One region of the Micromonospora sp. NPDC050417 genome, then DNA from elsewhere that is predicted to be linked to it. Evidence: riboswitches for the same ligand, from Rfam matches in the RefSeq annotation. Region 1 holds a riboswitch; each other region holds the start of a gene.
The links. A riboswitch is a leader RNA that binds a small molecule or an ion and turns the genes downstream of it on or off. The one in region 1 is predicted to bind cobalamin.
Positions count from the first base shown of each region.

Region 2: it holds a riboswitch for cobalamin, as region 1 does, so the genes downstream of both, cobN (cobaltochelatase subunit CobN) here and metE (5-methyltetrahydropteroyltriglutamate--homocysteine S-methyltransferase) in region 1, are expected to answer to the same signal.
Region 3: it holds a riboswitch for cobalamin, as region 1 does, so the genes downstream of both, ACIBF5_RS22025 (VWA domain-containing protein) here and metE (5-methyltetrahydropteroyltriglutamate--homocysteine S-methyltransferase) in region 1, are expected to answer to the same signal.
Region 4: it holds a riboswitch for cobalamin, as region 1 does, so the genes downstream of both, ACIBF5_RS11270 (CbtB domain-containing protein) here and metE (5-methyltetrahydropteroyltriglutamate--homocysteine S-methyltransferase) in region 1, are expected to answer to the same signal.

Region 1 covers NZ_JBITIH010000001.1:58,218-61,488, forward strand. The annotation lists gene ACIBF5_RS00180 (S8 family peptidase) at 1-954, opposite strand, end outside; gene ACIBF5_RS00185 (RNA polymerase sigma factor) at 954-1,376, opposite strand; cobalamin riboswitch at 1,588-1,798, shown strand; gene metE (5-methyltetrahydropteroyltriglutamate--homocysteine S-methyltransferase) at 1,913-3,271, shown strand, end outside.
Region 2 covers NZ_JBITIH010000017.1:89,671-92,941, reverse strand. The annotation lists gene cobN (cobaltochelatase subunit CobN) at 1-1,482, opposite strand, end outside; cobalamin riboswitch at 1,604-1,726, opposite strand; gene cobG (precorrin-3B synthase) at 1,863-3,131, shown strand; gene ACIBF5_RS22105 (precorrin-8X methylmutase) at 3,128-3,271, shown strand, end outside.
Region 3 covers NZ_JBITIH010000017.1:67,754-71,024, forward strand. The annotation lists gene ACIBF5_RS22015 (SMP-30/gluconolactonase/LRE family protein) at 1-238, shown strand, start outside; gene ACIBF5_RS22020 (hypothetical protein) at 300-845, opposite strand; cobalamin riboswitch at 1,020-1,145, shown strand; gene ACIBF5_RS22025 (VWA domain-containing protein) at 1,230-3,221, shown strand; gene cobO (cob(I)yrinic acid a,c-diamide adenosyltransferase) at 3,223-3,271, shown strand, end outside.
Region 4 covers NZ_JBITIH010000007.1:10,454-13,724, forward strand. The annotation lists gene ACIBF5_RS11255 (fasciclin domain-containing protein) at 1-555, shown strand, start outside; gene ACIBF5_RS11260 (DUF6582 domain-containing protein) at 595-900, shown strand; gene ACIBF5_RS11265 (CbtA family protein) at 989-1,774, opposite strand; gene ACIBF5_RS11270 (CbtB domain-containing protein) at 1,791-2,018, opposite strand; adenosylcobalamin (AdoCbl) riboswitch at 2,058-2,159, opposite strand; gene ACIBF5_RS11275 (histidine phosphatase family protein) at 2,276-2,845, shown strand; gene recQ (DNA helicase RecQ) at 2,851-3,271, opposite strand, start outside.

The DNA.
Region 1 (3,271 bases):
GGCGGTGAGTTCGTTGACCGCCTGTGACAGCGGATCCGTGCCGTCGCTGGGGCTGCCGCCCAGGCTCATGTTCACCACATCGGCGCCCTGCGACGTGGCCCACTCCATGCCCGCGATGACCGAGGACTCGCTTCCGGTGCCGTCGTCGCCGAGCACCTTCGCGTTGAGGATCCGAGTGTCCGGCGCGACCCCCCGGTACCGGGCGTCCCGGCCGGCGACGATGGACGCGACGTGGGTACCGTGCCCGTGCCGGTCGTCGGGGTCGGCGCCGCCGGTGAAGTCACTCGCGCCCACCACCGCGTCGGCCAGGTCCGGGTGCCCGGCGTCGATCCCGGTGTCCAGCACCGCGACCGTGGTACCCGCCCCGGTGTGCCCGGCGCTCCACGCCACCGGGGCGCCGATCTGCGGCACCGAGTGCTCCAGCGAGGCCCGGACTCGCCCGTCGAGCCAGACCCGCTCGGCGCTCCGAGCCGTCGGCCAGTACACGGCGGAACGCTCCACGGAGACGGCCGTCACGCCCACGGCCGGCAGCACCCGGTTCACCCGGGCGGCCGCGCTGCGCGGTGTCGGGCCGGCGTGGTCGACGATCAGCGGCAGCCGGGGGGCCGTGGCGTCGTCGAATCCGGAGTCGACCAACTCGGTGACGTTGAACAGCCGCGGGTCCAGCCTGCCCGCTCGCAGGAGGGCCTGCGCGTCCTCGGGCACGATGTGTGTGTCACCCCGTTCGTCGGTGTACGAGTGGAACATCAGGTGTTCCCGGCCCTTCGCCGCCCGTACGTTCACCACGCGGGTACCGCTGACCGTCACCGTGTCGCCGGTCAGCAACGTCACGGTCGCGCTTTCGGCGGCGAGCCGCTGAGCCGTCACAGGGCTGGCCGCCGCCTCCGGCACGACCACCCCGGACGCCGCCGTGACGACGACCAGTAGCGCCGACAGTGCCGTTCTTCTTCGCATCACCATCTCCCCACTGTTTCTGGCAAGGGTTCGTTCGGCGCGGTGACCGCGCTGGTGACCCGGTCGGCGTGCGACGCCTCGGTGGTCGCCGGCACGTACGCCTGCCGCAGCCGGTACTCGCGCGCCTCCTCGCGCCGATGCTGACTGACCGTGTTGGTGGCGATCCCGTACAGCCACGGCCGGGCGTCCGGATGGGCGGTGTCGAACCGCTCCCGACGGCGGAACGCCGCCAGAAACGTCTCGGCGACCAGGTCGTCCGCGATTTCGGCACCGCGCCGCCTCGCCAGGTAGCGATGGATGTACGGCTCACGCCTGTCGAAGATCGTCGCGAAGCTTCCGGGATCCCGGACGGACCGCTCGATCACCGCCGCGTCCGTCAGCACGCCGACGTCGGCGGTCCTGACTCGTCTCAAACGATTCATGCACGACCTTTCGCGGACCGGGGAACCATCACCTGTTATCCGCAGGCCACACGAAAAGGGTTCACGGGCTGGGCGCCCACGTCGCCGAGCGCCGACGAACGGCGAGTGCCGACCGCGTTCCAGCGGCGGACATCGGAGGACACGTCAACCAGCTGGCGGTACCCGTCCCGCGTCTCGGACAGCCTCGCTCGTAAACCGTTGTGGGACCCGTACGATGGTGGGCGGTGCTGGTTCGCCCGACCCTCACAGGTCGGGCGTCGTAAGAGGGAACCCGGTGGAAAACCGGGACTGCCCCGCAGCGGTGAGTGGGAACGACCGCCGTCAACAAGCACTGGACCGGAAGGTCTGGGAAGCGACGGCCAGTAGGCGACCTTGTGTCATGCCCACGAGTCCGAAGACCTGCCAGCGCTGCGCACGCCGCCCGGTGTGCGCCGCCGGCGGTCCCTCGGGAGGGCCAGGGCGGAGAGACGGCACCTCGCTGTGCCCTGTCTTCCCCTCTCCCGTGCCCGCCGGGCACTTCGAGGGAAGGACCCCCTGTGAGCACCACCGCATTTGGTCAGAGCACCGTGCTCGGCTATCCGCGCGTCGGCGCGAATCGCGAGCTGAAGAAGGCCGTTGAGGCGTACTGGGCCGGCACCATCGACGCCGACAGCCTGGAGAACATCGCTGCCACGTTGCGGGCTGAGGTCTGGCGGACGCTGCGTGACGCCCGCCTCGACTCGATCCCGTCGAACACCTTCTCCTATTACGACCAGGTGCTCGACACCGCGGTCGCCGTTGGAGCAATTCCCGACCGGTTTGCCCGCCTGGGTTTGTCCGAGTTGGACACCTACTTCGCTATGGCCCGGGGTGTCGACGCCGAGCCGGCCCTCGAACTGACGAAGTGGTTCGACACGAACTACCACTACCTGGTGCCGGAGATCAGCGCGGGTACCGTCTTCGCCGCGAACCCGGCGAAGGCACTGCGGGAGTACGCCGAGGCCCGCGACCTTGGCATCAACACCCGCCCGGTGTTGGTTGGGCCGGCGACCTTCCTGCTGTTGGCCAAGGGCGACGATCCGTTCGCCCGCCTCGACGAGCTGGTCGAGACGTACTCCGGAATCCTCACCACGTTCGCGGAGGCGGGCGTGGCGTGGGTGCAACTGGATGAGCCCGCCTACGTCGCCGACCGCACCGCCGCCGAGATCGACGCCCTGCACCATGCCTACACCCGGCTCGGTGAGATCGCCGATCGGCCGCAGATCTTCGTGGCCACCTACTTCGGCGAGCTCGGCGACGCCCTACCTGCCCTGCTGAACACCCCGGTCGAGGCGGTCGGACTGGACCTGGCCGCCGGACCGGGCAACCTCAAGCGGCTCGCCACCGCAGGCCCGCTGCGCGGCAAGACCATCGTCGCCGGCCTGGTCGACGGCCACAACATCTGGCGTACCGACCTACGCGCCGCCGTCACCACCGGGGCGACGGTCACCGGGCTCGCCGACCACGTAGCCGTCTCCACGTCCTGCTCGCTTCTGCACGTCCCGGTCGACCTGTCCGCCGAGACCCGCCTCGACCCCCAACTGTACGAGCGGCTCGCGTTCGCCCGGCAGAAGGTAGACGAGGTCGTCCTGCTCGGACGCGCGCTACGCGACGGCACCACGCACCTGCCCGCACCTCTGCCGCCCGCCCCGGCGGTGTGGCGGCACGACAACGTCCGGGCCCGACTCGCCGCGCTCGACGCCACCGACCGGCAGCGCGGCGACTACACCAACCGGGCCGCCCGCCAGCAGGAACGGCTGGGGTTGCCGGACCTGCCGACCACCACGATCGGGTCCTTCCCACAGACGGCCGAGTTGCGCAAGGCCCGCGCCGCACTGCGCGCCGGCACCCTCGACGACGCCGGCTACACCGAACGG
Region 2 (3,271 bases), on a different contig from region 1:
CGGCGGCAGGTCCGGGTCGTGGTAGATGGCGACCGGGTTCTCACCGAAGCCGCGCGGCGGCTGGACCATCACCACCGTGTTGCCGGAGCGGAGCGCGGCGAGCACGATCTCGCCGTCGGGGTCGCGGGAGGTGTCGACGAAGAGTTCACCCGGGGGCGGACCCCAGTGCCGTTCCATCTCCTCGCGCAGCTCGGCCGGGAGGGTGGCGTACCAGGCCCGGTAGCGGCGGGCCGGGATCCTGATCGGGTTGCCTTCGAGTTGTTCCTCGGTGAGCCAGTTGAGGTCCTGTCCACCGGCGGCGATCAGCCCGTGCACCAGGGCGTCACCGTCACCGGCGCTGACACCGGGGAAGGCGTCCGGGCCGTCGGCGGGGCCGATGTCGTACCCCTGTGCGCGCATGGCGGTGAGCAGCCGGACCACGCTGGCCGGGGTGTCGAGGCCGACCGCGTTGCCGATCCGGGCGTGCTTGGTCGGGTACGCCGACAGCATCAGCACGATCCGGCGCTGCTCCGGCGGGGTGTGCCGGAGCACACCGTGCCGGACCGCGATCCCCGCGACCCGGGCGGACCGCTCCGGGTCCGCGACGTAGACGGTGAGCCCGTCGGCGTCGATCTCCTTGAAGGAGAACGGCACGGTGATGATCCGGCCGTCGAACTCGGGGATGGCGACCTGGGTGGCGGTGTCGAGCGGGGAGAGGCCGTCGTCGTTGTCGGCCCAGACGGCGCGGCTGCTGGTCAGGCAGAGCCCCTGCAGGATCGGCACGTCGAGGGCGGCGAGCGCCCCCACGTCCCAGGCTTCGTCGTCGCCACCGGCCCCGACCTCGGCTGGGCGGGTGCCGCCGGCGGCGAGCACGGTCACGACCAGCGCGTCCGCCTCGCCGAGGGTTTCCAGCAGGGCGGGCGCGGGGCTGCGCAGCGAGGCGCAGTAGACCGGCAGCGGCCGGCCGCCGGCGTCCTCGATCGCGGCGCAGAGCGTCTCGACGAAGGCGGTGTTGCCGGCGACGTGGTGGGCCCGGTAGTAGAGCACCGCGATCACCGGGCCGTCGGTCTGGCGCGACTCGCGCTCCAGCCGCCCCCACTCGGGCGTCGCGACCGGCGGGGCGAAGCCGAGTCCGGTGAGCAGGATCGTGTCGGAGAGGAACCGGTGCAGCTCGGTGAGGTTGGCCGGGCCGCCGTGCGCGAGGTAGGTGTGCGCCTCCGCGGCCACCCCGGCGGGCACGGTCGAGCGGCGCATCAGCTCCGCGTCGGGTGCCTGCTCACCGCCGAGGAGTACGACCGGCAGTGTCCCGGCCAGCAGCGCGTCGAGCCCTTCCTCCCAGGCCCGGTAGCCGCCGAGGATGCGTACGACCACCAGGTCGGCGCCGTCGAGCAGGGCCGGCAGATCCTCGACCGAGGTACGGGCCGGGTTGGCCAGCCGGAAGTCGGCGCCACTGGCCCGGGCGCTGAGCAGGTCGGTGTCCGAGGTGGAAAGAAGCAGGATCATCGGGCACCGCGCAGGGCGTGGCGTGGCATGGTGGTTCCTCCCTCGGGGTCCGCGCCCCGGGTTCGTCGGTTGCGGCCCGGCGCGGGCCCTTCGGGTCCGTTCCCTGCCGCGCGGTGACCTGGAGTCTCCTGGCTCCCGGATCGTCGCTCGCCCCGGTCTTCCCGCCCGTGTGGGCCGTGACCATGTCGGGGTCCGCTCCCCGGTAACAGTGGCGGGACCGCGCCGGGATCACACCGGCTTCCTCCACCTGTCGCCGCGTTTCAGCGGCTCCCACTCTCACGAGTCGGACCCCGGTTCGTCAAGCCGCGCCCGACAGGGGTGCTGGTGCGGCGGCCGGCGTGCCGGTCGGCTGGCCCTGCCCAGGCCGTAGTATCCGCCGGGTGTGGTCACCACGAGGGCGGTCGGCACCGGACGCCTGTCCGGGGGCGCTGCGCGTACATGTCGCCGCCGACGGCAACCTGGCCCGGGTCCGGGTGCCCGGTGGGCGGTTGCACGCCGACCAACTGGCCGTGCTGGCCGCCGCCGCGTCCGAACTGGGCGATGGCGGGCTGGAGCTGACCTCGCGCGGCAACGTGCAGCTTCGGGGCCTGCCGGCGGGTGCGGAGCGGGAACTGGCCGCCCGGCTCTGGGCCACGGGCCTGTTGCCGTCAGAAACTCATGAACGCGTACGCAACGTGATCGCTTCCACACTCAGCGGCAGAGCCGAGGGTGGACAATTTGATCTCCGGGGCCTGGTGGACGAGCTTGACCAGGGGTTGTGTGCCGACCCGGCGCTCGCCGACCTCCCCGGCCGGTTCCTGTTCACGGTTGACGACGGCCGCGGTGACGTGACCGGCTTCGGTGCGGACGTGGGTCTGCTCGCCGTGGCGTCGGACACCCTCGCGGTGCTGCTGGGCGGCACCGACACGGGCGTGCGGGTGCCTCCGGCGGCCGGCGCGAGCACCGCCCTGCGGGCAGCGCATGCCTTCCTCGCCGAGTACGCGGCGCAGGGCGGCACCGCCTGGCGGCTGGCCGAACTCGACGACGGTGTACGGCGGGTGGCGCACCGGCTACGTACGGCACTCGACCCGGCGTTTGTCGGATCACCCGGCGGGCTCGCTCCCGCGCCCGCACCGACCCGTTCGCCGGTCGGCCGGATCGCCCAGATCGACGGGCGGCAGGCGCTGGCTCTGACGGTGCCGCTCGGCCGGCTCACCGTGGCGCAGGTCGACGTGCTCGAAGCGACGGCACGGGCCGCTGCTGACGAGATCAACATCACTCCGTGGCGCACCGTCGTCGTACCCGATCTGGGCACCGGCGAGGCTGAGCGCCGGCTGGCCGCGCTCACGGCCGAGGGACTGGTGGCCGACGCCTCCGCCGGTTGGGTCGGGGTGACCGGCTGCGCCGGGCGCCCTGGCTGCGCCAAGGCGCTCGCCGACGTACGGGCCGACGCGAACCGGGTGCATCGGGCGGCGGCACCGGGTCCGACGGGCCTGCCGGTGCACTGGGTGGGTTGCGAACGGCGCTGCGGCCGGCCGGCGGACCGGCATGTCGAGGTGCTGGCGACCGTTGACGGATACCAGGTCAGCCTGGACGGTCGACCGCGCCCGCGGTCGGCGACGCTGGACGAGACCGCTGCCGCGATCGCGGCGGCACGGAGGGGTACGTGATCGACTACGTCCGCGACGGCGCGGAGATCTACCGCCGGTCGTTCGCCACGATCCGCGCCGAGGCGGACCTGTCGGGCCTGCCCGCCGATGTCGCCACGGTGGTCGTACGCATGATCCATGCCTGCGGCATGGTCGACCTG
Region 3 (3,271 bases), on a different contig from region 1:
CGCGGTCCGCCGCTACCGCCCGGACGGCACCCTCGACCGCGAGCTGCCCCTGCCGGCGGCCCAGCCCACCAGCGTCTGCCTCGGCGGTCCCGGGCTGCGTCGGCTCTTCGTCACCACCGCCCACCTCGGCCTCGACCCGCGTGGCCCGCTTGACGGCGCCCTGCTCGCCGTGGACGTCGAGGTCCCCGGAGCCCCGGCCCAGTCGGTTGATCGGGACATCGAGGACATCCGATTCTGATCCCGTACCGAGCGCCTGGCTGTGGCGGTGGTTCCGGCTCTCCACCAACCGGCTGGTTCGCTCAGTCCTTCGGCGAGTGCGCGGTGAGCCAGTCCATGACCTCCGGGTCGAACCGGATACGCCGCAGGACACGTCCGCTACGGCGAAACCCCAGTCCAGTCTTGAACCGGACTCCGCTCTGGTGTCGGACGGTGACCAGTGCACTGCTGTCGATGCTCGACATGAACGGCAAGCGCGGCGACAGCCAACCGTTGCCGTACACCAGCGCGACACAGCGGTTGCCGGGCAGTTGTCCCTCCACATCCCGGTCGAACGCGCCGGCCCGGTGAATGTCATCGCGGTACCGATAGCCGTCCAGCGATCCACGGGGCGCCCGCCGTACCAGCACCTCGTCGTCGCCGCTGCCCGCGCCGGTAGGCAGGATCAGCCACAGCTCCTGAACGCCTCCGGTGCGGCTCCAGCGTCGGGAAATCTCCCGGACCGCCACCCGCACCAGCGCGACGGTGTCCCGCTGAACGTCGGCCGGAAGGTCGTCACGCCGTGTGTAGCTCCGGGTGACACCCGGTGCACGGGGTGCGGGATCAGCACCCGGTCCGATCATGCTCACCGTGCCAGCGTGACTCACCGACGTCGAACCTGGCAAACAGCTTGCCGCCTACCACAGGGCGTCGCGAGCCCGACGGGGATACTGGCTGAAGCCAGTCGTTCCTGCGGGTCGCGGTGCTCACGTTGACGGCGGGCCGGTCGGTGGGACAGCATGGCGCAACGAGAGCGGTGCGCGGAGGAACCCGGTGTGAGTCCGGGGCGGTCCCGCCACTGTGACCGGGGAGTGACCTCTCACGTACGGGCCACGGCCGAAAGGGCCGGAAGGTCGAGGGGAAGCGTCGATCCGGGAGTCAGGAGACTCCGACCGCTCGCACCACCCAGCCAACGCGGGCGTGGACACCCGTGGAAGGGACATGAGCATGGCTTCTGCGCGCCTGAGTGGGCGATGACCCCGCCGTACCCGTTCTCCGCCGTCGTCGGCCTGGCCGAACTGCGACTGGCCCTGCTCCTCAACGCGGTCTCCCCGGCAATCGGCGGGGTGCTGGTCAGGGGCGAGAAGGGCACCGCGAAGTCGACCATCGTCCGGGCCCTCGCCGCGCTGCTGCCCGACGTCGACGTGGTCCCCGGCTGCCGGTTCGCCTGCGACCCGGCCAACCCCGACGGCGACTGCCCGGACGGCCCGCACGAGCCGGGGGCGGCGGCCACACGACGCCGCGCCACCCTGGTCGAGTTGCCGGTCGGCGCCACGGAGGACCGGGTCGTCGGCACCCTGGACCTGCAACGCGCCCTCGCCGACGGCGTCAAGGCGTACGAGCCGGGACTGCTCGCCGCCGCCCACCGTGGCGTGCTCTACGTCGACGAGGTCAACCTGCTCCCGGACCACCTGGTCGACCTGCTGCTCGACGCCGCCGCGATGGGCCGGGCACACGTCGAACGGGACGGGGTCTCGGTCAAGCACGCCGCCCGCTTCCTGCTCGTCGGCACGATGAACCCGGAGGAGGGCGAACCCCGCCCCCAGTTGGTGGACCGGTTCGGGCTGGTGGTCGCGGTGGCCGCACCCCGCGAAGCGCCCGCCCGCGCCGAGGTGGTGCGCCGCCGGCTCGCGTACGAGACCGACCCGGTGGGCTTCGCGGCGCGCTGGGTGCAGGAGGACGCGGTACTCGCCCGGAGGATCGCCGGCGCCCGGTTGCGGCTGCCCTCGGTGCGGCTGCCCGACACCGAACTGGACCGGATCGCGACGATCTGCCTGGAGTACGGGGTCGACGGGCTCCGCGCCGACATCGTGGTCGCCCGGACCGCCGTGGCGCTGGCCGCCTGGCACGACCGGGACGTGGTGACCGCTGACGACGTCGCCGCAGCCGCCCGGCTGGCGCTGCCACACCGTCGTCGCCGGGATCCGCTCGACCCGCCCGGCACCGACCAGGACAAGCTTGAGGAACTGCTCCGCGAACACGGCGACGACGACCCGGAGCCGGAACCACCGACCGGACCGGACGACGGCCCCGACGACAGCCCGCCGAACGGCCCCGACGCCGGCCCGCCGCCGGGCGGAGGCGACCACGGGCCGGACGGTCCGAGCCGGCACGACACCCCGGACGGGCCACCCGCGCCGGAGCCGGCGAGCCCGGACCAGCAGCCCGCACCGGAGCGACAGCCGGAGCAGTCGAACGCCGGCAGCCCACCACCGGTCGCCGCGACGCAGCCGTACCGGACCCGGCCCCTGGTGGTACGCGGCCGCGGCACCGGCGCGCACACCGGCCGCCGCTCCCCGTCGTACGCCCGACGGGGCCGGGTGGTCGGCGCCCGGCTGCCGGCCGGCCGGGTGACCAGCCTGCACCTGCCCGCCACCCTGCTCGCCACGGCCCGCCGCGGCGCCCGCGTGGTCACCCCCGGGGACCTACGCGAGGCGGTGCACGTCGGACGCGAGGCGAACCTGGTGCTCTTCGTCGTCGACGCCTCCGGTTCGATGGCGGCCCGGCGTCGGATGCGGGTGGTGAAGACCGCCGTCCTCTCCCTGCTGCGTGACGCCTACCAGCGGCGCGACAAGATCGGCATGATCACGTTCCGGGGGACCGGGGCGAGTACGGTGCTGGAGCCGACGGCGAGCCACGAGGTCGGTGTGCTGCGCCTGGCCGAACTGCGCACCGGCGGCCGGACTCCGCTCGCCGCCGGGCTGCGCCAGGCCGCGCGGACCCTCGACAGCGAACGGCGCCGTGACCCGCGCCGTCGCCCCCTGCTGGTCGTCGTCACCGACGGCCGGGCGACCAGCGGGCCGGACCCGCTGACCGTCCTGCCCGCCCTCGGGGACGTCGCCTCGGTGGTCGTCGACTGCGAGTCCGGGCCGATCCGGCTCGGACTGGCCCGGCGGCTCGCCACCGCCCTGGCCGCCGACTGCGTCCCGCTGGACGCGCTGCACACTCTCGGAAAGGCGGCCTGACATGCCCCAGGGCAAGCCGGAACAGGTACCCGACGACGGTCTGACCACAC
Region 4 (3,271 bases), on a different contig from region 1:
GCCGCCCGGGGCGCACCGGCCGTAGCGGGACCCGCCGGCGTGACCGGTCCACTCTGCGACGTGCTGCCCGCCGGCACCGATCCCGGGAACCCGGCGTCGCTCGCCGGTGAGCCGGTCGACGTGGTGTTGCAGTGGATTCCCGTCCTCACCCGCTTCGAGGCGGCGCTGCGGGCCTCGGGACTCGGGCCCGAACTGCGCGGCATGACGGGGCTGACCATTCTCGCCCCGACCGATGACGCGTTCGGCGGCAAGTTCTCCGAGGACACCCTCGACAAGCTCTTCATCGAGCGCAAGGACGACCTGCGTGCACTGCTCAAGGCGCACATCGTGGACGGGTCCCGCCCGCTGGCCGACCTGGTGGCCGCCGGCCAGGTGACCACCCTGGACGGCACGCCGGTCGAGGTGACCGCGAGTGGCGCGATGGCCCGGGTTGCCGGCCAGGCGGACACCCTCTGTGTCGACTACCGTGCCGTCAACGCCCGGATCCACATCATCGACAAGGTTCTCGGCAAGCTGCCCACCGATGCCGACGGCGGCGACCACCGCAGCCACTGAACCGGTGTATCCCGCCCCCGGTCGGGGTAGGGAAGCAGCATGAAAACCACCTGGAAGCCGCACGAGGAGCACGGCACCCTCGGTAGCAAGCAGAAGCGGGAACTACCAGACACGGTCTTCGCGTTCCCGACAAAACGCAAGGAACCCCTAGTCGACGCCTCCCACGTACGTAACGCGGTGGCCCGGTTTGACCAGGTACAGGGCGTTACCGACGCCGAGCGGGAGCAGGCTTTCGCCAACATCAAGGTCGCCGCGAAGCACTACGGGGTCGAGGTGGCCGAGACCGAGTGGCGCCAACTCGGCAAGCTGCCGCACACGCCGAACCCGGTCCACAGCCGGGGCTGAACGACGCGGCGCCGGACACTGCCACGGCCACCGTCCGACGGGCGTGGAGCCCGCCGAGCGGTGGCCGTGCTGTCGAATGTCGAAGCGATCAGGCCGGGACCGTCTCGCCCGCCCGTCGGGTCGCGGTGGCGCGGACCCGGCGTTCGGTGAGCGCGCCGAAGAGCAACCCGAGGGTGGCCCAGGTGACGAACTGGGTGCCGAGTGACGCCAGCCGGAACTCCCACAGCACCAGGGCGGGGAAGCCGTCCGGCACCTCGTTGATCGTCGGCAGCGAGAGCTGCACGACGGTGATGAATACCGCGTACGCCCCCACCGCGAGCAGGGTCGCGTTCCACGCCCCGTACCGGGGGTGGAGCCAGCGGCCGAGGTGCAGGGCGAGCAGCCCGGCAGCCACCCCGATCACGATCATCAGGAAGTACAGGACGGTCCGCTGGTCGAGGGTGTCCGGGTTACCCGTGGCCGGCGGGTTCGCCGGGTACTTCAGGAACGGGACGAGAGCGACCGTCACGAAGCCGCCGAGGGCGACCAGGGCGGCGGTCGCCCTCGGGGTGAACCGACCGATCCGGCCGTACGCGATCGCGAACGCGAGCGCGAACAGGCCGCCGAGCGCCACCCCGTACACAAGTGCGGCGGTGGCCAGCCCGATCGTGCTCTGCACGAGACGGCTGACCAACTCGGGCTCGGCCGCGTCGGTGTGTGCCCCGGCGTCGGCCGCGTGCGCCGCCGCGTGTGCGGCAGCACCCTGCGCGGATTCGAAATCGATCGCCTGCCCGACCGGGCCCTCACCGAAGAGGGTGGCGAACAGGTAGGCGGCGACACCGGCGGCCAGGCCGACCAGCATCCCACGAATCAGCAGTGAACGAGCGGAGAGCATCTGAGTCCGCCCGCTACTAGTGGCAGGGGAAACCGAGAAGGTGGCGTCCGTCGTGGACGAACTCGTGCACCGACTCGCCGGAGAAGACGGAGGTCACACCCTGCTCCGCGCCGACGAAGTAGAGCAGCACGACGGCGAGCACCGCACCGAAGATCGCCCAGGGCAGGATCTGGCGGAGCGGGATCGGCGTCGGTGCCGGTACGGCGGTCGGCGTCGGCAGTGCGGATACGGATATGTTTGCCATGGCAAACCTCCTCGGGATCACGCGTCCCATAGCGGCGTCCGTGACGGTGGAGGGTCTGACTTCCGGAGCCGCCGACATCGGCGGACCGGTTACAGTGGCGCGACCGTGCCGGGTTCCCACCGGCTTCCTCCCACCGTCACGCTGTGCTCGGGACGCTACGGGCGGCGGCGCAGGGGTGTCAACTGCGGCCCCGTGTGCCCGGCGCACCGACCACCCCGGCGTGAGCCGGCACCCGGATCGAAAGCAGGTCGACACAGGTGGTGATCCGACTGGTCCTCGTCTCCCACGCGTCCACCCCGGCGGTACGCCGGGCGGCGTTTCCCCTGGACGAGCCGCTGGACCAGCACGGGCTCGCCGCCGCCACCACCGCCGCCGCGACTCTGATCCGCTACGACGAGGTGCGCTGCGCCCCCGCCCGGCGCTGCACCCAGACCGCCACGGCGCTCGGGCTGACTCCCACCCCCGACGACGGGTTGCGTGACGGGGATCTCGGTCGCTGGTCGGGGCGTACCCTCGACGAGGTGGCGGCCGACGAGCCGGACGCGGTCGCGACCTGGCTGACCGACCCGGCAGCCGCGCCCCACGGCGGCGAGAGTCTGGACGACCTGATCGCCCGGACCGGGACCTGGTTACGGGAACTCCCCGGCACCGCCCGTACGGTCATCGCCGTCACCCACCCGATGGTGATCCGCGCCCTGGTCGTCAACGCGATCGCGGCGACCCCCGCCTCGTTCTGGCGCATCGACATCGCCCCGCTGACCGCGACCGTGCTCGGGGGAGGGGCGGGGCGGTGGAACCTGCGCCGGTCGGGGGAGCCGTTGGGCTGAGCCGGTCAGTCGTTGGCCAGGGTGTCCAGGATCTGCTGGCCGTACTTCGCCAGCTTGTTCTCACCAACGCCGCTGACCCCGCCCAGCGTGGCCAGGGACGACGGGACCTCGGTCGCGATCTGGCGCAGTGTCGCATCGTGGAAGATCACGTACGCCGGGACGCCCTGTTCCTTCGCGGTCGCCGCCCGCCAGGCCCGGAGCCGCTCGAACACCGGCTCGGCACCGGGCGGCAGTTCGACCGTCGCGGTCGCGCCGCGCGACTTGGCGGCACGGGAGGTGGACGTCCGCTCCGGCTCGCGTCGCATCATCACCGTCCGTTGCCGGCCCAGCACCTCCGCGCTGGTCTCCGTGAGGACCAGGGTGCCGTACTCGCCCTGCACCGCGAGCAGGCCCTGGGCGAGGAGCTGGCGGACCACCCCGCGCCAC